Regions from separate parts of the Trichococcus flocculiformis genome, predicted to be linked through region 1. Evidence: predicted binding sites of a transcription regulator. Region 1 holds the regulator's gene; the other holds the start of a gene.
What was found. The regulator HrcA, encoded in region 1, represses chaperone genes, less so after heat shock. The targets are predictions, from matches to a motif close to TTAGCACTCNNNNNNNNNGAGTGCTAA.
Positions count from the first base shown of each region.

Region 2: a site for HrcA is predicted at 3,002-3,028, ahead of groES (co-chaperone GroES). Genes of this name have one in related genera too.

Region 1 is NZ_OY759718.1:1,759,736-1,770,074, forward strand. Features, by position in the region: gene ribF (riboflavin biosynthesis protein RibF) at 1-209, shown strand, start outside; gene hemW (radical SAM family heme chaperone HemW) at 210-1,340, shown strand; gene hrcA (heat-inducible transcriptional repressor HrcA) at 1,476-2,510, shown strand; gene grpE (nucleotide exchange factor GrpE) at 2,533-3,069, shown strand; gene dnaK (molecular chaperone DnaK) at 3,115-4,935, shown strand; gene dnaJ (molecular chaperone DnaJ) at 5,035-6,174, shown strand; gene ACKPCD_RS08465 (phosphoenolpyruvate carboxykinase (ATP)) at 6,389-8,035, shown strand; gene lepA (translation elongation factor 4) at 8,254-10,077, shown strand.
Region 2 is NZ_OY759718.1:852,961-863,299, forward strand. Features, by position in the region: gene ACKPCD_RS04375 (ABC-F family ATP-binding cassette domain-containing protein) at 1-548, opposite strand, end outside; gene ACKPCD_RS04380 (redox-sensing transcriptional repressor Rex) at 898-1,530, shown strand; gene ACKPCD_RS04385 (DUF4305 domain-containing protein) at 1,938-2,144, opposite strand; gene ACKPCD_RS04390 (CPBP family intramembrane glutamic endopeptidase) at 2,186-2,695, opposite strand; gene groES (co-chaperone GroES) at 3,056-3,340, shown strand; gene groL (chaperonin GroEL) at 3,369-4,982, shown strand; gene ACKPCD_RS04405 (DeoR/GlpR family DNA-binding transcription regulator) at 5,625-6,374, shown strand; gene pfkB (1-phosphofructokinase) at 6,374-7,288, shown strand; gene ACKPCD_RS04415 (PTS fructose transporter subunit IIABC) at 7,307-9,208, shown strand; gene ACKPCD_RS04420 (IS1634 family transposase) at 9,480-10,339, shown strand, end outside.

The DNA.
Region 1 (10,339 bases):
AAGCTGGCCGCGATAAGACTGTTGAAGTGTACATATTGGACTTCGATAAAATGATTTACGGTGAGAACGTAGCTGTCAGATGGCACCATTTTATCCGCAGTGAGATCAAATTTTCGGGCATCGAGCAACTGATTGCGCAGCTGAAAAGCGACGAAGCGGATACAATCGCCTATTTTCAGGACCATCCTTTGGATGAGGTGACACTCTAAATGGCAGCCGCTTATTTACACATCCCATTCTGCGAGCACATCTGCTTTTATTGTGATTTCAACAAAGTGTTTCTGGAAGGCCAACCGGTCGATGAATATGTGGATGCTTTGATAAAGGAAATGCAGTTATCTAAGCTGCTGCATCCTGAAGAAACGCTAAGCACCTTCTATATCGGCGGGGGTACGCCGACCACGCTTAATGAACGACAGTTGGAAAAGCTGTTGAACGGTATCCGCAGCACCTATTCCCTGCCTAAAAGCGCCGAATTCACGATGGAAGCCAATCCGGAGAGCGTTTCATTCGAAAAATTGAAGATCATGCGGGACTACGGTGTCAACCGACTGAGCATGGGGGTCCAATCCTTCAATAACGACATCTTAAAAAAAATCGGCCGCATCCATACAGCCGAGCAGGTGTACACTTCCGTGGCCGATGCACGCAAAGCCGGATTTGATAACATGACCATCGATCTGATTTTCCGGTTGCCGAACCAAACGATGGCTGATTTTGAAGACAGCCTGAAAAAAGCACTGGAATTGGATTTGCCGCATTACTCGATTTACGCCTTGATACTTGAGAATAAAACAGTGTTCTATAACTTGATGCGTCAAGGGAAACTGCCGTTGCCTTCAGAAGACACAGAGGCCGATATGTATGCCTTGGCTATCGAGACGATGACAAAAAACGGCAGGAACCAATACGAAATCTCAAACTTTGCACTGCCGGGCTATGAATCCCAGCATAATCTTACCTATTGGAAGAATGAGACCTATTTCGGTTTCGGAGCAGGCGCGCACGGCTATATCGATGGCATCCGTTACCACAATCATGGACCGATCCAACAATATCTGGCGCCATTACGGGAAAATAATCTGCCGATTATCCGGCAGCAACAGTTATCGAAAAACGAACAAATGGAAGAAGAGATGATTCTGGGGCTGCGCACGATGGCAGGTGTCAGCCAACAGCATTTTGCCGACAAATTCCAGACTTCGTTGCTGGATCAGTATGCTAGCGTCATTTCGGATTTGGTTACAGAAGGCCTGTTGATGCTTGATGGCGACAGAATCCGTCTGACACAAAGGGGCATTTTTCTCGGCAATGAAGTATTTCGTTCTTTCTTGATGTGAATACGCTCGTATCCGATCGGCTGCTGATAATGTTATGAAAAATGATTGTATTCCGTTGACAAAGCCCGTTACCCGTGATAAATTTATTTATGGTTAGCACTCATTGTGGTCAAGTGCTAAAGTGAGGTGAAAATCTTGTTAACAGAAAGACAGTTGCTAATTTTTGATTTGATTGTCAGGCATTACATCGAATTCGAGGAGCCGCTCGGGTCGAAGACACTTCTTAAGGAGTCTTCTTTGCCTTTAAGCTCAGCAACAATCCGCAACGAAATGATGCGGATCGAAGAATTGGGCTTCCTGGAAAAGATGCATTCTTCGTCCGGCAGGATACCATCCATCCAAGGCTATCGTTACTATGTCGATCAACTTTTAGGCAAAGAAAGCGAAGAAGTCGCTGACGAGGTCAAGCAAATGATCAAGCACGGCTTTCAGAATCCTTATCGTGAAGTGCAACAGGTCGTCGAAAAATCAGCTGAAATGTTGTCCTTTTTGACGAATTATACCGCTTTGGCGATCGGACCTGAAACAAAGGACAGCCGTTTGACGGGCTTCCGGCTGGTCGCACTCAATGAAGGACATGTGATGGCGATATTGGTGACTGACAAAGGACATGTGGAAAATCAGATTTTTTCTGTTTCGCCGGGCTTCTCAGCCACTGAGATAGAAAAAATCGTCAACATTTTCAATCAGGAACTGGTCGGCCGCACGCTGCAGGAAGTATTCGTCAAACTGCAAACGGACATTCCGTTGATTATCCGGAAGTACGTCGATGCAAAAATCGATTTCACAGCGATCTTCAATGACATTGTGGCAAAGTTGGAGCATGATCGTTTCCATGTAGGTGGTAGCATGAATCTTCTGAACCATTTGGATTCGACGATGGACAAGAATAAAGTCAAAGCCATTTTAAGCATGTTGAATGGGTCTCCGGACATCCATGCGCTTTTTTCTAACCCCAACGAGGGCGTCGGGGTCAAGATCGGTACGGAATTGAATAATGAGCTGCTGCATAATTTTAGTCTGATCACGGCTACTTATGACACGGCTGGCAACGGTAAAGGCCTGATCGCACTGCTGGGGCCAACCAATATGCCTTATCAAAAAATGATCAGTATCATGAAATTTATGCGCTATGAACTTTCTGATAGCTTGAATGATCTGAACAAATAAGCACGACAAAGGAGATTTTGAAGTGGACAATAACGAAGAATTAGTGGAACAACAGGAAACAACCGTTGAAACATCAATGGAAGAGGGCCAAGAAACAGTCACAGAAATAAGTGAGGTTGAAGCATTACAGGCAACCTTATCCGAAACGGAAGACCGCTTATTGCGCCTGCAAGCAGAACTCGCAAATATCCAGAAACGCAACGCGAAAGAAAGGCAAGATGCGGCGAAATACCGTTCCCAGTCATTAGCGCAGGAGTTATTGCCGGTGATGGATAGCCTGGAGCACGCATTAGCGATTGAAGTTGAAGATGAAAAAGCTGTGAACCTGAAGAAAGGTTTGGAAATGGTCTTGAACTTGTTTACAGATGCTTTCGCCAAAGAGGGGATTTCTGCGATCAATCCGATCGATCAGCCTTTCGATCCGAATTTCCATCAATCCATCCAAGTGCAACCGGCTGCTGAAGGGCAAGCTCCTGATACAGTCGTCGCGGTAGTGCAAAAAGGATACACCTTGAAAGAACGTGTATTAAGGCCAGCAATGGTTGTCGTATCACAATAATTTTATTGATAAACATAAAAATTTCATATAGAGGGGAATAACATCATGAGCAAAATTATCGGTATTGACTTAGGAACAACAAACTCAGCTGTAGCAGTATTAGAAGGCGGAGAAGCTAAAATCATTCCAAATCCAGAGGGAAATCGCACGACACCATCTGTCGTATCATTCAAGAATGGCGAAATCCAAGTGGGCGAGGTTGCAAAGCGTCAAGCAGTGACAAACCCGAATACAATCAGCTCCATCAAACGTCATATGGGCGATGCTGGCTACAAAGTGGAAGTGGAAGGCAAGAGCTACACACCACAAGAAGTTTCAGCGATGATCCTTCAATATTTGAAAGGTTATGCGGAAGACTACCTGGGTGAAAAAGTTGACAAAGCCGTAATTACTGTTCCAGCTTACTTCAACGATGCACAGCGTCAAGCGACTAAAGATGCGGGCAGAATTGCCGGTCTGGAAGTAGAGCGTATCGTCAACGAACCGACGGCTGCTGCTTTGGCATACGGATTGGATAAAACCGATAAAGACGAAAAAATTCTTGTATTCGACTTGGGCGGCGGTACATTCGACGTTTCCATCCTTGAATTGGGCGACGGCGTCTTCGATGTATTGAGTACAGCCGGCGACAACAAATTGGGTGGCGATGACTTCGATAACAAAATCATCGACTACTTGGTTGCAGAATTCAAGAAAGAAAACGGAATCGACCTTTCAAACGACAAAATGGCGAAACAACGTCTGAAAGATGCTGCCGAAAAAGCCAAGAAAGATTTGTCGGGCGTAACGTCAACTCAAATCAGCCTGCCGTTCATCACTGCCGGCGAAGCTGGTCCATTGCACTTGGAATTGACGCTTACCCGCGCGAAATTTGATGAAATCACGTATGACTTGGTTGAACGCACAAAAATTCCTGTACGCCAAGCGTTGAAGGATGCCGGTTTATCCACTTCCGAAATCGACGAAATCATTTTGGTTGGTGGTTCAACACGTATTCCTGCAGTCATCGAAGCGGTCCGCAAAGAAGCCGGCAAAGAGCCGAACAAATCCGTTAACCCGGATGAAGTTGTCGCAATGGGTGCTGCCATCCAAGGCGGAGTCATCTCTGGCGACGTAAAAGACATCGTACTATTGGACGTTACACCTTTATCATTGGGTATCGAAACAATGGGTGGCGTGTTCACAAAATTGATCGACCGCAATACAACAATCCCTACAAGCAAGTCACAAGTCTTCTCGACTGCAGCCGACAATCAACCTGCTGTTGATGTACATGTGTTGCAAGGGGAGCGTCCGATGGCAGCCGACAACAAAACTTTGGGTCGCTTCCAATTGACTGATATTCCAGCTGCACCTCGTGGCGTTCCACAAATCGAAGTATCGTTCGATATCGATAAAAATGGTATCGTAAATGTTCGCGCCAAAGACTTGGGTACGCAAAAAGAACAAACAATCACTATCAAGTCTTCTTCCGGTCTGACTGACGAAGAAATCGAAAAAATGGTGAAAGACGCGGAAGCAAACGCTGAAGCAGACAAATTGCGCAAGGAAGAAGTAGAATTACGCAATGAAGTGGATCAATTGATCTTCCAGACTGACAAAACATTGAAAGAACTTGACGGTAAAGTCGATGCTGATGAAGTGAAGAAAGCTGAAGAAGCGAGAGACGAGCTGAAAGCAGCAGTTGAAGCCAATGATTTGGAACAAATGAAAACGAAGCGTGACGCTTTGAATGAACTTGTTCAAAACCTGACTGTCAAACTGTATGAGCAAGCTGCTCAAGCGCAACAACAAGAAGGTGCGCACAACACAGCGACTGACGATGGTGTCGTAGATGCCGATTTTGAAGAAGTAGACGACAAATAGTCAACTCTAACGGGAGGAAGCCAACGCTTAACTGCATTGGCTTCTCTCACTGTATAGAGAGATAAAGTTCAGATGAAGCCAATCAATGGAGGCGAAACAATGGCGAAAAGAGATTATTATGATATCTTGGGTGTGGCGAAGGATGCCACGGATGACGAGATAAAAAAAGCTTATCGGAAGCTTTCCAAGAAGTTTCACCCGGATATCAACAAAGAAGCGGGTGCAGAAGATAAATTCAAGGAACTTGCTGAAGCTTATGAAGTCTTGAGCGACGGCAATAAACGTGCAGCTTATGACCAGTACGGACATGCCAGTACCGATCCCAACTTCGGCGCAGGCGGCGGTTATGGCGGCGGCTTCGGCGGCTTCTCGGGCGGCTTTGAAGATATCTTCGATTCCTTTTTCGGAGGCGGCGGTGGGCGTGGCAGAAACCCCAACGCCCCCCGTCAAGGCTCCGATTTACAATATCGTATCCACCTTACCTTTGAAGAAGCGATTTTTGGGAAGAAAGAAACCATCCGTTACAAACGTGACGAGGAATGTAAAACTTGCAGCGGTTCCGGTGCAAAACCCGGCACACAACCAAAAACGTGTTCGAAGTGCCATGGTTCAGGAGCGATTGGTGTCGAACGGAATACGCCTTTTGGCCGCGTAATGACGCAAGCAGTCTGTGATGTCTGCGGCGGAACAGGTAAGGAAATCACGGATAAATGTACAACATGCCACGGACACGGGCATGTCGAAACTGACCACTCGGTGGCGGTTACTATCCCTCCAGGTGTTGACGATGGACAACAGATGCGCTTAAACGGACAAGGCGAAGTCGGCAGCAATGGCGGTCCGTACGGTGACTTGTATGTCGTTTTCCAAGTGGAACCAAGTGATATTTTCGATCGTGAAGGAACAGAAATCCATTACACGCTGCCGATCAGCTTCGCCCAAGCCGCATTGGGTGATGAGATTGAAGTGCCTACCGTACACGGTAAAGTCAAACTGAAGATTCCTGCGGGGACACAAACGGGCACCAGTTTCCGTTTGAAAGGCAAAGGAGCGCCACGCTTGCGTGGAACCGGAAATGGCGATCAGCACGTTAAAGTGACCGTCGTCACACCTAAAAACCTTAACGAGAAGCAAAGAGAGGCAATTCGTGCTTTCGCAACAGCGGGCGGCGATACGTTGGTGGAAGATGAATCCAATTTTTTTGATAAAGTTAAGGACGCCTTCAAAAATAAAAAATAAATAAACGGAATGAACCGGTGCTTTGTAAACAACAAGCAACCGGTTCATTTTTTTGCTCCAATACTATTCTGTTAGATTTTTTGTAATTAACATGAGGATTTAAACACTTTTTTTATAGAAATAGCACAAATATTCACAAAATATGGTATGTAAGGGGTTACAATTCCGCGGAATAGGATTATAATGGAAGTATCAAATAAAAGAGGTGACGTAAATGGCTACTATAGAATCGTTCAACAGATCCGAATTAAAGAAGTCCAACCCTTTACTTACGAAATTCCGGACAACGGTCGAAACAGCTTTTTATGGCAAAAACATGCAGGAAGTCACGGACATGACGGAAGCCTATAATCTCGCACTGAACGCTAAAGGTGTGGTCGTGACCGACCTGCCTGTGCTCCATACTGAAGAGCTAGGCTTGCCGAATGATGCCAAAGTACTTGTCGAAAACGGCGGGAGAATCATCGGTCGTACTGCCCGCGCCAAACGGATCATCGGAGAGAACAAGGAAGAGGACGAAAAACTTCAAGCCATCATTATGGATGTCATTTATCAAAACAGACTGCGCCATTATTATAAAGCGACAGGGTATGTCGGTTTGGATAAAGATTTCATCATCAAGGCGCATATCGCTTTTCCTGAAGGAAACGAAAACAATCTTTACTCCTGGCTGTTGAACTTCCAGTGGGACAGTCCGGAATATCAGGAGATGTATGCACAGTCGAAGCTGTACAACGAAGGCGATATCTATATCTACACAGATCCCGACTGGCGCCATCCAGATTATCCGCTAGGTGTGGCTGTGTTCGAGCCTGATAAAAATGTAGCCTGTATCCTGGGAATGCAATATTTTGGTGAATTCAAAAAAGGCACGCTGACGCTTGCATGGGGAACCGGTCATCGGAATGGATTTGTTTCTTGCCACGGCGGACAAAAACACTTCCGCCTACCAAATGGCGGGTCGTATGTCGCTTCCTTCTTTGGGCTTTCGGGGTCAGGAAAATCGACTCTGACCCATTCGAAACATGACAACAAATATGAAGTGAAAGTACTGCATGATGATGCCTTCCTGATTGATTTGACGGATGGATCATCTATCGCGTTGGAACCTTCCTATTTCGATAAAACTCAGGATTATCCCGCTGACCATCCGGAACAAAATTATTTTGTGACGGTTCAGAATGTGGGAGTGACAAAGGATAACGAGGGTAAAATTGTGTTGGTCACCGAAGATATCCGAAACGGTAACGGACGTACAGTCAAATCTCGTTACTCTACTCCAAATCGCGTGGATAAGTTCGAAGAACCGATCAACGCTGTCTACTGGATTATGAAGGATGATGCCTTGCCGCCTTTGGTGAAGGTGGACGATGCGGTCTTGGCAGCAACCTTCGGAACAACGTTGGCCACAAAACGCACGACTGCGGAAACGCTTAAGAAAGGTGAGTCGACCGATACACTGGTCATCGAACCATTCGCAAATCCGTTCCGGGTCTATCCATTGGTTGAAGATTATGATGGTTTCAAAGAACTGTTGGGTCATGAAGAAGTCGCCTGCTATATTATCAATACTGGGTTCTTCATGGGCAAAAAAATACCGAAGGAAGTATCTTTGGGCGTCATCGAAAGCGTCGTTGAAGGGAAAGCCTCATTCGTCCCATTTGGCGATGCGCCGCATCTCAGTTATCTGCCGGTGGATGGTTTCGATCCTGATTTCGAAGATAAAGACTATACGAAATTGGTGAGAAGACGCATGCAGCTAAGAGAAGACTTCTTGGAAGAATTCAATGCTGCCCATCCGACAGTGCCGCTGCCTGATGAAGCCATCCAAGCATTGCAAAATATCATTGATGCGTTTTAAATTTCAATGGGAAAGAATCCGATGGAGAGCCTTCGGATTCTTTTTTTCCGCACGCGTCCGGTAGGGGTGATGACTTAGTGGTGACAGCCCACTCGATTGACATTCCGAACAAATGTGAGAAAGACTTCCCAATCTGAGTCGGCGTCTTGTCATAAAGGCTTTAGATTGGTATAATTTTTAAGTGAACGAATGGACGTCAGAGAAAGTGAGCAACGACAATGAACTTAGAAGAGATGAAGCAACGACAAAAAAAGATAAGAAATTTTTCCATCATTGCCCATATAGACCATGGGAAATCCACATTGGCGGATAGAATTCTCCAAATGACTGATACAGTCGCCGATCGTGATATGCAAGCACAATTATTGGATTCCATGGACCTCGAAAGAGAACGAGGCATTACCATAAAACTAAACGCCGTCGAATTGACTTATAGGGCCAAAGACGGAGAAGATTATATCTTCCATCTGATCGACACACCGGGACACGTCGACTTTACGTATGAAGTATCCCGCAGTTTGGCAGCCTGCGAAGGGGCCATTCTGGTAGTGGATGCTGCGCAAGGAGTCGAGGCACAAACCCTCGCCAACGTATATCTGGCTTTGGACAACAACCTGGAAATCGTGCCTGTCATCAACAAGATTGATTTGCCTGCCGCAGACCCTGAACGCGTCAGGGCTGAGGTGGAGGATGTCATCGGCATCGATGCCAGCGATGCGGTTTTAGCGAGTGCTAAAATCGGCTTGGGCATTCCTGAGCTGTTGGAACAGATTGTCACAAAAGTTCCGGCTCCGGAAGGCGACTTGGAAGCACCTTTGCAGGCTTTGGTTTTTGACTCGGTCTATGACCCATATCGGGGTGTTGTACTGAATATCCGGATCAAAAATGGCGTGGTCCGTCCAGGCGACATGATCAGATTCATGGCTAACGGCAAAGAGTATGAAGTCATCGAAGTAGGGATTTTCTCACCGAAACCGATCAAACGCGACTATTTGATGGTCGGTGATGTGGGCTATTTGACTGCCGGCATCAAAACGATCCAAGACACCCAGGTCGGGGATACGATCACGTTGGCGAACAATCCTGCCAGTGAAGCCTTGGCCGGTTACCGCAAAATGAACCCGATGGTATACTGCGGTATCTACCCAGTTGATGCATCGGACTTCAATGACTTGCGTGAAGCTTTGGAAAAACTGCAGCTGAACGATGCATCCTTGCAGTTCGAAGCGGAATCTTCGCAAGCACTCGGCTTCGGTTTCCGTACCGGATTTTTGGGCATGCTGCACATGGACGTCATCCAAGAACGGATCGAACGCGAATTCGGTTTGGACATCATCACGACGGCTCCATCTGTTATTTATCGCGTCAACAAAACCGATGGCGAATTTTTGGAGATCGATAACCCTTCAGAAATGCCCGATGCGACTACAATCGAAAGTGTTGAAGAGCCATATGTGAAAGCAAGCATGATGGTGCCTAACGACTATGTCGGCGCCGTCATGGATATCGCTCAGAAAAAACGCGGCACTTTCGTCACGATGGATTATTTGGATGATTTCCGTGTCAACGTCGTCTATGAAATGCCCCTGGCGGAGATCATATTTGATTTCTTCGATCGCTTGAAATCCAGCACGAAGGGTTATGCTTCCCTTGACTATGAACTGATCGGTTACCGTCCAAGTAAATTGGTCAAGATGGATATCCTCTTGAACGGTGAAGCAGTCGATGCCTTAAGCCTGATTGTGCATCGCGATTTCGCTTATGCACGCGGGAAAATAATCACCGAAAAACTGCGCGGATTGATTCCACGCCAACAGTTCGAAGTTCCGATCCAAGCGACAATCGGCAACAAGATTTTGGCTCGAACTACCATCAAAGCTTTGCGCAAAAACGTACTGGCTAAATGCTACGGTGGGGATATTTCCCGTAAGCGTAAATTGCTCGATAAACAAAAAGAAGGCAAGAAGCGCATGAAGCAAGTCGGATCCGTCGAGGTCCCTCAAGAAGCCTTCATGGCCGTCCTGAAGATGGAAGAGGACTAACCAAAAGGCAGTCTGTAGATTCTTTAGAATACATACAATATTAGAACGCATCTGGATCATGATATTATCCAGATGCGTTCTTTTTTTAATTGAGAATAGATACGGCTAATTGAGAATGGCTTCACTGTGTTCTCGGATTTATTTTAAGGGGCAGAAGTGTAAAATCTACTTTTGGTAAGTTTCCGATGACTATATCTGGAAATGTGAGATAATAATTAAGTCAGGAAATCCTAGTTATAAAAGGATTTTTAGTTACGGAATT
Region 2 (10,339 bases), 910 kb from region 1:
TCAAGCAAGATTTTGGCCAAGGCAAGCCTGGTTTTCTGGCCGCCTGACAATTGGGAAATCGGACGATCGTAATCTCCTTCGTAGAACTGGAATCCGTGAAGCACCGAACGGATCTCGGATTCATAGCCGTACGCGTTCTTTTCGTGCAAAGTATGCTGGAGATGGTCATAGCGTTCCAGAGCTTTTTGGTAGGCTTCTTCATCCTCGAGCAAGTCCGGATCCCCCAAAGCGACGGCGGCTTGTTCAGCTTCCTTACTTAATTGGATGAGCGGGGCAAAAATGGTCAACATTTCCTGCCAAATCGTGTTGGATGAATCGACCGCGCTATGCTGATCCAGGTAGCCGATCGTTACGTCCTTGCTCTTTGAAACAGAGCCGGCATCCGTTGCTTCGATGCCTGCCAAAATCTTCAGCAAGGTCGATTTGCCGGCTCCGTTTCGGCCGACGAGTGCAATACGCGAATGGTCTTGAACAGTAATTTGAATATTGTCGAATAAGACGCTCGCCCCAAAAAGGCGCGCCAAATTTTGTCCTTGCAGTAAAATCATATGTAGTGTCCTCTTTCTAAGCAAATGCTGGCATTTATCCCTTCCATTTTATCACAGCATGCATTGATTCGATAGGGACAAGCAAAGTTATTGCTATATTCACGTATTTGTACATGTGAAAAAATGTTGGCGACTCCGCTTACATTTGTTACAGTATTTCACATGTTGTTCAAAAAAGGCTTCACAATCAAGTCCGATTTCGAACAAATTAGTAGATTTTTCACAATCAGGTGATATAATAGGCAGTATGAAATGAAAGCTTAAGTATGTGAACATACTTTTTAAAGTTTGTCGGAACCGCACAAACACTATGAGTTACGAAATGAAAGAGGAAAGAAGAGGAGAAAAAATGTCGACGAATGATATTCCAAAAGCTACGGCAAGGAGGTTGCCGATTTACCACCGCTATTTGCGCTTTTTGCATAACGCTGGTAAAAAACGTGTTTCATCCACTGAGCTCAGTGAAGCAGTAAAAGTGGATAGTGCTACTATCCGTAGGGATTTTTCATATTTTGGCGCACTGGGTAAAAGAGGATACGGCTATGATGTCGAGTATTTGTTGGATTTCTTCAGCAAAACCTTGAATCAGGACCGTTTGACGAACGTTGCTTTGATCGGTGTGGGTAATTTGGGTCATGCCTTGTTGAACTACAACTTCCACGTAAGCAACAATGTGCGCATCAGTGCAGCATTTGATGTCAATGAAGGCATTGTTGGTAAAATCCTCAGTGGTGTACCGGTGTACCCCATGACGGATATGGTGGAGCAGTTGCGTATCCAACAGATTGATGTAGCCATTCTGACCGTTCCCCAAGAAGTTGCGCAGGATGCAACGAACCGTTTGACCGAAGCGGGCGTTCGCGGCATCATGAACTTTACCCCGATCCGTCTTTCCGTTCCGGAAAATGTCCGCGTTCAGAATGTGGATTTGACGAATGAATTGCAGACGTTGATTTATTTCTTGGACAATGATATCGGCTGAGCAAAGTCGGCAGTTGATGATAAGAAAACGCAAAAAGAAGGATGAGGCCGCCTCATCCTTCTTTTTTTCATTAGCAAGTAGGTATACATTTTGAACAAAGAAATGCATCACCAAGGGTGATTTAAAGGTCAGCAAATTATTTGGTGTTTCCAAAGTGATGTCTAGCGGTCCAAGCCTGCCTCTCGGAAAGAGAGGCAGGAACCCCTTGTCTCTTCGAGCCAAGGATACTGTTCGACTAACCTGCTGACGCAGGAAGTCTCTCAGCAATTGCGCTCTACGATGCTCATTTGCATGGGACTCTTAGGGATTCATCCCTTAGAGCCCTAGTACAAGGTGACCGTAGGAAACGTTGCGAGGCCAGATTTCCTAAATTTCTTTCGAGGCAGAGCGGGCTTGTACCGCTTTTCCTAGTTTTTGTCGATGCTGTTTTTGATTTTCAGGTAGGCGTTGAACATGCGAACGCCTTTTACGACATCACTTGTTGCGAACAGCACGCTGATGATGGCCATGAATCCCCACCCTGCAGTATTCACTGCGTCGACTGCCAGCGAAATGAAAAGGATTGCGAAAACAAAACGGATGATTACTTGAATTAATAGATTTTTTAAAGTCATGTTATTCCTTTCTTTTTCCTAAATAGCGGACTTCACGTGCCTTACGAAATGAGTTGGGAGAGAATCGGCAAAGCGGATACGGCATTCATCAACGCATGCGCAATCATCGGAGTGGCTATGTTTCTTGTTCTGTAATAAAGGAAAGAAAACCATAGTCCCAGAGAGCCATAAACCAAATAGTGCCCATCATTATGCGCAATCGCAAAAAGCAAAGCACTGATAGTGGCTGCGCCGACGATCCCGATTGCATCAACCAGATGTGTGACAATCGCTTTACGGAATACAAATTCCTCCATCACAGGTGCAAAGATGATAATGTTAAAAATAAAGAATGGATAGCGGTTTGTCAAGTCCAGCAATACTTCCGTATTTTCGGAAATCACGGGCATCTTGAACAAAAGATACTCCACGTTCATCGCGACGATCTGAATCAGGATAGCTCCCAAGAAGCCAAAGATTCCGATCGCGAGCGTTTTTCCGATTGGGGCGGCTGGTTGCTCTGTAAGGCTGTTTTGTGGTGTCCATTTTTTTCTGCTATTCCATGCTACCATAAGGACAGTCCCTAGGAAAGCGAAGAATAGCGAGAGATTCATAGCCGCTGCGATACGATCTGCCTCCGGAATGAAAAAAAGTATAACGACCGGCAGAAGCTGAGAAGCGAGATAGATGAGAATGATCTGTATGGCTAACGTTGACCTGGAACGTATTTTTTTATTCATATAATAGTACCTTTCTGAGAGAACTGACGTCTTACGCTTGATAAACAGTATAGCATAATAGCGTAAAAAAATAGAATCAGAAAAAATCGGCTTCCCTCTTGCAAATTAATTGGAGATTGATTAATATAGAAATGTAACTTAGCACTCTGAGTTGATGAGTGCTAAAATAAACTTATTTTTGGAGGGATCATCTTGTTAAAACCATTAGGAAACCGTGTTATTGTAGAAGTTGCCAAAGAAGAGGAAAAATCTGTAGGCGGCATCGTTTTACCGTCGTCCGCTAAAGAAAAATCCCAAACCGGTACCGTTATTGCTGTAGGAGCAGGCCGCGTGACGGATAACGGCGTAACCATCGAAATGACCGTAAAGGCGGGGGATACTGTCCTTTTCGAAAAGTATGCAGGCACAGAAGTCAAATATGCAGGCACAGAATACTTAGTGATCAAAGAAAGCGACATCGTAGCAATTCTGGACTAAAAATAAAATTCATGAGGTGAATCGATAAATGGCAAAAGACATTAAATTTTCAGAAGACGCAAGAGCAGCAATGCTTCGTGGTGTGGATATCTTAGCAGATACCGTAAAAGTGACATTAGGACCTAAAGGCCGCAACGTTGTTTTAGAAAAAGCGTATGGTTCTCCATTGATCACGAATGACGGCGTGACAATCGCCAAAGAAATCGAATTGGAAGACCGTTTCGAAAATATGGGAGCGAAATTGGTTTCCGAAGTTGCTTCCAAAACAAACGACATTGCTGGTGACGGTACAACGACTGCCACTGTTTTGACACAAGCGATCGTTCGTGAAGGTTTGAAGAACGTTACAGCAGGCGCAAATCCGGTAGGCATCCGTCGCGGTATCGAATTGGCTACTCAAGCAGCCGTAAAAGGCTTGGCAGAAATTTCCCAAACCGTAAATTCAAAAGAGTCGATCGCACAGGTAGCTGCTGTATCGTCCGGATCGAAAGAAATCGGCGAATTGATTGCGGAAGCAATGGAGAAAGTCGGCAACGACGGAGTCATCACGATCGAAGAGTCAAAAGGGATCGAAACCGAGTTGGATGTTGTTGAAGGGATGCAATTCGACCGCGGTTACCTATCGCAATACATGGTCACCAACAACGACAAAATGGAAGCAGAATTGGAAGCACCTTATATCCTGATCACGGATCGTAAATTGTCCAATATCCAAGACATCTTGCCTTTATTGGAACAGATCCTGCAACAAGGTCGCCCATTGTTGATCGTTGCTGATGATGTTGACGGCGAAGCGTTGCCTACATTAGTATTGAACAAATTGCGCGGAACATTCAATGTAGCGGCAGTCAAAGCACCTGGTTTCGGTGACCGCCGTAAAGAAATGCTGCAGGACATCGCAATCCTGACAGGTGGTACCGTTATTGCTGAGGATTTAGGCTTGGAATTGAAGGATACTACCGTAGAACATTTGGGTCGTGCAGGTAAAGTTGTCGTAACCAAAGATTCCACAACCATCGTTGAAGGAGCCGGCGAAAAAGAAGCCATCGAACAGCGTGTTGCGGTCATCCGTGCGCAATCAGCCGAGACAACTTCAGAGTTTGACCGTGAGAAATTACAGGAACGTCTTGCGAAATTATCCGGTGGCGTCGGTGTCATCAAAGTCGGAGCTGCTACCGAAACTGAATTGAAAGAACGCAAACTGCGTATCGAAGATGCTTTGAATGCAACCCGCGCCGCTGTTGAAGAAGGTATCGTATCCGGTGGTGGTACAGCTTTGATCAACGTTCAAAAACGCGTTGAAGCGTTGGAACTGACCGGCGACGAAGCAACAGGTGCGCGCATCGTAGCGCGTTCATTGGAAGAGCCAGTGAGACAAATCGCTGAAAATGCTGGTAAAGAAGGCTCTGTTGTAGCCGATAAGATCAAAGGACTTGAAGTTGGTATGGGTTATAACGCCGCAACCGATGAGTGGGTGAACATGATAGAAGCAGGAATCGTGGATCCTACAAAAGTGACACGTTCCGCTTTACAAAACGCAGCCAGCGTAGCTGCCCTGATCCTATCGACAGAAGCGATCGTAGCCGACCGTCCAGCCCCAGCAACACCCCCATCAATGGACCCAAGCATGGGCATGATGTAAAAAACAGTGTGTGATGAATCCTGAGCTCAGAGTTTGAGCACTAAGAGGAAATCACCACCACGACCTGGTTTTGGTCGAGGTGGTGATTTCAGCTTAGGCGGAGAACTCTAGGATTCAGAACCGTTCTAACAGGATGTGATGATTCGCATTTAGATACCCGGACGTTTTTTGTCCGTGTGTGGTTGTCAACTTAGGCGGAACCCTCTGCAATTCAGAGTTCAACTAAAACAGGATACGATGAATTGCGTTTAGAGGGTGAGCACTAAGAGGATACCCACAAAGCGGACGTTTTTTGTCCGTGTGTGGTTATCAACTTAGGCGGAACCCTCTGCAATTCAGAGTTCAACTAAAACAGGATTTAGAATCTTTCTATTAAAGGACGAATTGTTTACGAAAGTGAACAAGAAAATCTGTACAACCACTAAATAAGGCTGACCAACAGAATTTTGTTGGTCAGCTTTATTTTTGTTCTTTTTGGGGAAAGCGCCAATATACGGTTCGGAAATAAAAATAATAAATCTTATGAAAAGCCTTCCCGTCAATGTTATTGGATGCTTGTGGATGAAATTTATTGTTTTTGGATGAAAATGATTGCTTTATTCCCGTTTGGGTGGTATATTTTTGTTCGAGAGGTGATAGAAAGTGCTTACAGAAGAGCGGCATAAAATCATTCTAGACACTTTAGCCAGAGACAACATTGTAAAATTACAGGAGCTTGTTGATCAGACTGGAAGTTCTGAATCAACGATACGAAGGGATTTAAGCACTCTTGAAGAGGCTGGTTTCTTGGTTCGTGTCCATGGCGGAGCAAAGCGGAACTATAGCGTTTCCGCTGAGGACAGGATGGAGGATAAAACATCCAAAAACGTTCAGGATAAACAACGGATTGCTGAAAAGGCAGCTCAATTGGTAAGCGACCAAGACATTGTTTTTTTGGATGCCGGATCTACCACCTATGAGATGATTCCCTTTTTGAAGGGCAAGAGCATCTTGGTCGTCACAAACGGCGTCCCACATGCTAGCTTATTGGCGGATTTGCAACTCGAGACAATCCTTATCGGCGGCAAAATCAAGATGGAGACAAAAGCAGTCATCGGACCAGTCAGCCAAATGCAAATGAGGAATTACCGTTTCAGCAAAGCTTTTCTTGGCATCAACGGCATCGATAAGCAGTACGGCTTCACGACGCCTGACACCGAAGAAGCAGCCATCAAACGCATTGCCATCGAGAATGCCGCACAAAGCTATGTCGTAGCGGATGCTTCGAAGTTCAAACAAGTCAGTTTTGTGAAGGTCTGTGATATTGAGGATTGCGGCATCATCAGCCACAATGTCCCGTCGGAAATCAAACGTAACCTGAAAGACAGTACAACTATTTGGGAGGCTGAATAATGATATATACAGTAACATTAAATCCATCCATCGATTACATCGTCCATTTGCCCGCTATCGAGTTGGGTGAAGTGAACCGCATCCAACAGGATTTCAAACTGCCGGGAGGCAAAGGCATCAACGTTTCCCGCATCCTGAATGAACTGGAAGTGGAAAACACCGCTTTGGGATTCCTTGGCGGTTTTACCGGAAAATACATCGAAGACTGGCTGGAAGCAGAAAACAGCAAAACGCACTTTACGCATGTGGATGAAGCAACCCGCATCAATGTCAAGATCAAGTCAGGAATGGAGACGGAAATGAACGGGCCGGGCCCGAATATCGAGCCTGCAATCGCCGAAGAATTCCTGAAACAATTCGATACGCTTGATCCGGAAAACGACATCGTAGTCTTAGCGGGAAGCAAACCTACAAGCTTGCCTGACGATTACTATCAGACCATCATCCGCAGATTGACGGACAAAGGCATCCCGTTCCTGATCGATACGACCGGAGAGGAATTGAAGAATGCCTTGCCGTACCATCCGTTATTGGTAAAACCGAACCACCACGAATTGGCGGAATTGTTCGATACTACTTTCGAAACCGATGAGGATATCTTGCCTTACGGGAAGAAGCTGCTTGAAGCTGGAGCGCAGTACGCGATCATCTCGATGGCCGCTAAAGGAGCAATCCTTTTCACTCCGGAAGGTGTTTACCATGGTACAGTACCAAAGGGAGTCCTTAAGAATTCAGTCGGCTCCGGAGATTCGATGATCGCTGGATTTGTCGGGACATACACGAAGACACACGACCCGTTGGAAGCATTCAAAGTCAGCATCGCTTGCGGAAGCGCGACCGCTTTTGCCGACGATTTAGCCAAACGTGAAGAAATTGATGCTCTAGTCAAACAAGTCACTATCAGTCAGCTATAGGGAGGAGAACTTATTAATATGAAAATCAATGATATCTTATTAAAAGAATTGATGATTATGGATTTGCAAGGAACAACCAAAGAGGGTGTCATCGATGAAATGATCGCAAGTCTTTCCGCTAACGGCATCATCAATGATGTTGCGGTTTACAAAGAGGGCATCATGAAGCGTGAATCACAAACGTCCACTGGTTTGGGCGATGGCATCGCAATGCCGCATGCCAAAAACAAAGCAGTCGTGAAACCAGCTGTTGTTTTTGCTAAAAGTGCAGCCGGTGTGGACTATGCTTCGTTGGACGGTCAACCAGCACATCTGTTCTTCATGATCGCGGCTCCGGAAGGCGCAAATAATGTTCACTTGGAAGTTTTGGCGTCATTATCCCGTTTACTCATCAATCCTGATTTCACTGCATCATTGAAAAAAGCTCAGACCCCAGAAGAGGTGCAAGGGTTATTCGCAGCAGCAGAATCTGCACGTGAAGCCAAAGAGCAAGCTGAAGCAGCTGCAAAAGCAGCCCCAGTAGCAGCAACCGAAACGAAAAAACCTTTTGTCATTGCGGTAACGGCATGTCCTACCGGGATTGCACACACCTATATGGCTGAAGATTCATTGAAACAAATGGCTGAAAAAATGGGCGTGGATATCCGCGTTGAAACGAACGGGTCAGACGGCGTCAAGAACCCATTGACTGCAGACGAAATCCGCCGTGCCGATGGGGTCATCGTGGCGGCTGATAAAAAAGTTGAGATGGCGCGCTTCAACGGCAAACACGTTCTGCAAAGACCGGTAAGCGATGGCATCAATAAAGCGGAAGAATTGATCACGAAAGCAATGCGTCAGGAAGCGCCGATCCTGAATGTCGAAGGAGATATCTTCGCTGTAAATGAAAGCGATGAGAAGCCTTCTATCATCGGAAGAGTCTACAAAGACTTGATGAACGGTATTTCACACATGTTGCCGTTTGTTGTCGGTGGTGGTATCCTGATTGCGATTTCCTTCCTGTTCGAAACTTCATTCGGTTCAGATAGTCCGTTGTTCATTTCCTTTATGGCAATTGGTGGAGCAGCATTCAGCTTCCTGATTCCGATTTTGGCTGGTTACATTGCAATGAGTATCGCAGATCGACCAGGATTACTCCCAGGTATGGCAGGCGGTTACTTGGCTGTGCAAGCAAATGCTGGATTCTTGGGCGGATTGATTGCTGGTTTCTTGGCCGGTTACATCATGGTTTATCTGAAGAAAGCCTTTAAAGGATTGCCTCGTACCTTGGATGGCATGAAGACAATTCTCTTGTACCCTGTGTTCGGTCTATTGATCACTGGCTTGTTGATGTACTTCTTGGTAGGTCCTGTCTTCTCCACAATCAATACAGCTATGATCACATTCCTGGAAAACTTGGGTACGGGTAACGCAGTACTGTTGGGTGCTGTTCTTGGCGGCATGATGGCAATCGATATGGGTGGTCCTTTCAACAAAGCAGCTTATGCCTTCTCAATCGGTATCTTCACGGATACTGGCGATGGCAGCTTGATGGCAGCTGTAATGGCTGGCGGGATGATTCCTCCGTTGGCAATCGGTATCGCAACCTTGCTTTTCAAAAATAAATTTACGGATATCGAACAAAAATCCGGTCTTTCCAACATCTTGTTGGGTCTGTCCTTCATCACTGAAGGTGCGATTCCATTCGCTGCAGCAGATCCGATGCGCGTTATCGGATCATCTATCGTTGGTTCAGCGATTGCAGGTGGTTTGACGCAGCTATGGGCCGTTTCGATCCCTGCACCACATGGTGGCTTGTTCGTAATCACATTGGCCAACCGTCCACTAATGTTCTTGTTGGCTTTATTGATCGGTACAGTCGTTTCAGCCTTGATGTTAGGTCTTTGGAAACAAGATAAGACACAAGAAGTCGTAAAATAAATTGAATCACTCATTTAGAGAACAGACAGGGTATTTCCCTAGCTGTTCTCTTTTTGCTGTTCGGAAAATAAGCCTTATAAATGAAAAGAGTATGACAGATAAATGAGAATAATGTAAAAAAATGGGATGATTTTCATGGCAGATATGCTATAATCCCGACTTTGACAGTTAAAATAGTAAAATTTGAATGAAAAGCTTGCGGCTGTAGGAAAAAACGCAAGTTTTTTAAATTTTATGTTGTTGTGAACGGTTATGTATAGTATAATGAGGTATGTTTGTAAAAGTGACCAAAAACCGCGAAGGCACACAATATGTTTCGATTGTGGAAGGCTATCGCGAAAAAGACAAAGTAAAGCAACGTACCATCAAATCTTTGGGAAAGCTGAAAGATCTGGAAGCCGGGAATCCTAATTATTTAGCGGAATTAAAGGAGGACGTAAAGGCAGGTAAGTTTCAACCGGAACCGGAAACCCTTTCTCTCACCCTTGATTTGAATAAAAAAATATCAAATCCACTCCAGAACTATGGGTGGCTCCTTTTGGATGAAATTTATCGCAGCCTAGGAATCTCAAAAGTTTTCCGAGCACACGAAAAAGAAACAAGCTCCCAAATAGACCTCGATAAATCGATGCGCCTCTTGATGGCAAAGAGGGTCTTGGATCCCCAAAGTAAGTGGAAGAGCGTTCAGTCCCAAGGGGACCTATTCGGTGACTTCGATTTGGCCGCACATTCGGTCTATCGAGCGTTGGATACTTTCAGCCTGCTGAGCGAAGAGATCCAACTACAGATGCACCAAGCCATCACCAAGGATGTCGGACGTACGGGGGCATTAGTTTTTTATGATGTCACGAACTACTATTTTGAAACCGATTTGGACGATGAGCCTGTCGAGGTTGAAGGTGAGATTCTGCCTGCTTTTCGGAAACGGGGTCCCAGTAAGGAGAAGCGGCCAAACCCGATTGTCCAGATGGGATTGTTTATGGACACCAACGGTATTCCCATCGCTTATCGTTTATTTCCTGGCAACTGTGTGGATGTTAAGACCTACCTACCGGCAGTCGAACAAATCAAGAAACAGTTTGGCATCCAGCGAATTGTTGTTGTAGCTGATAAAGGCATGAACAGCAAGAA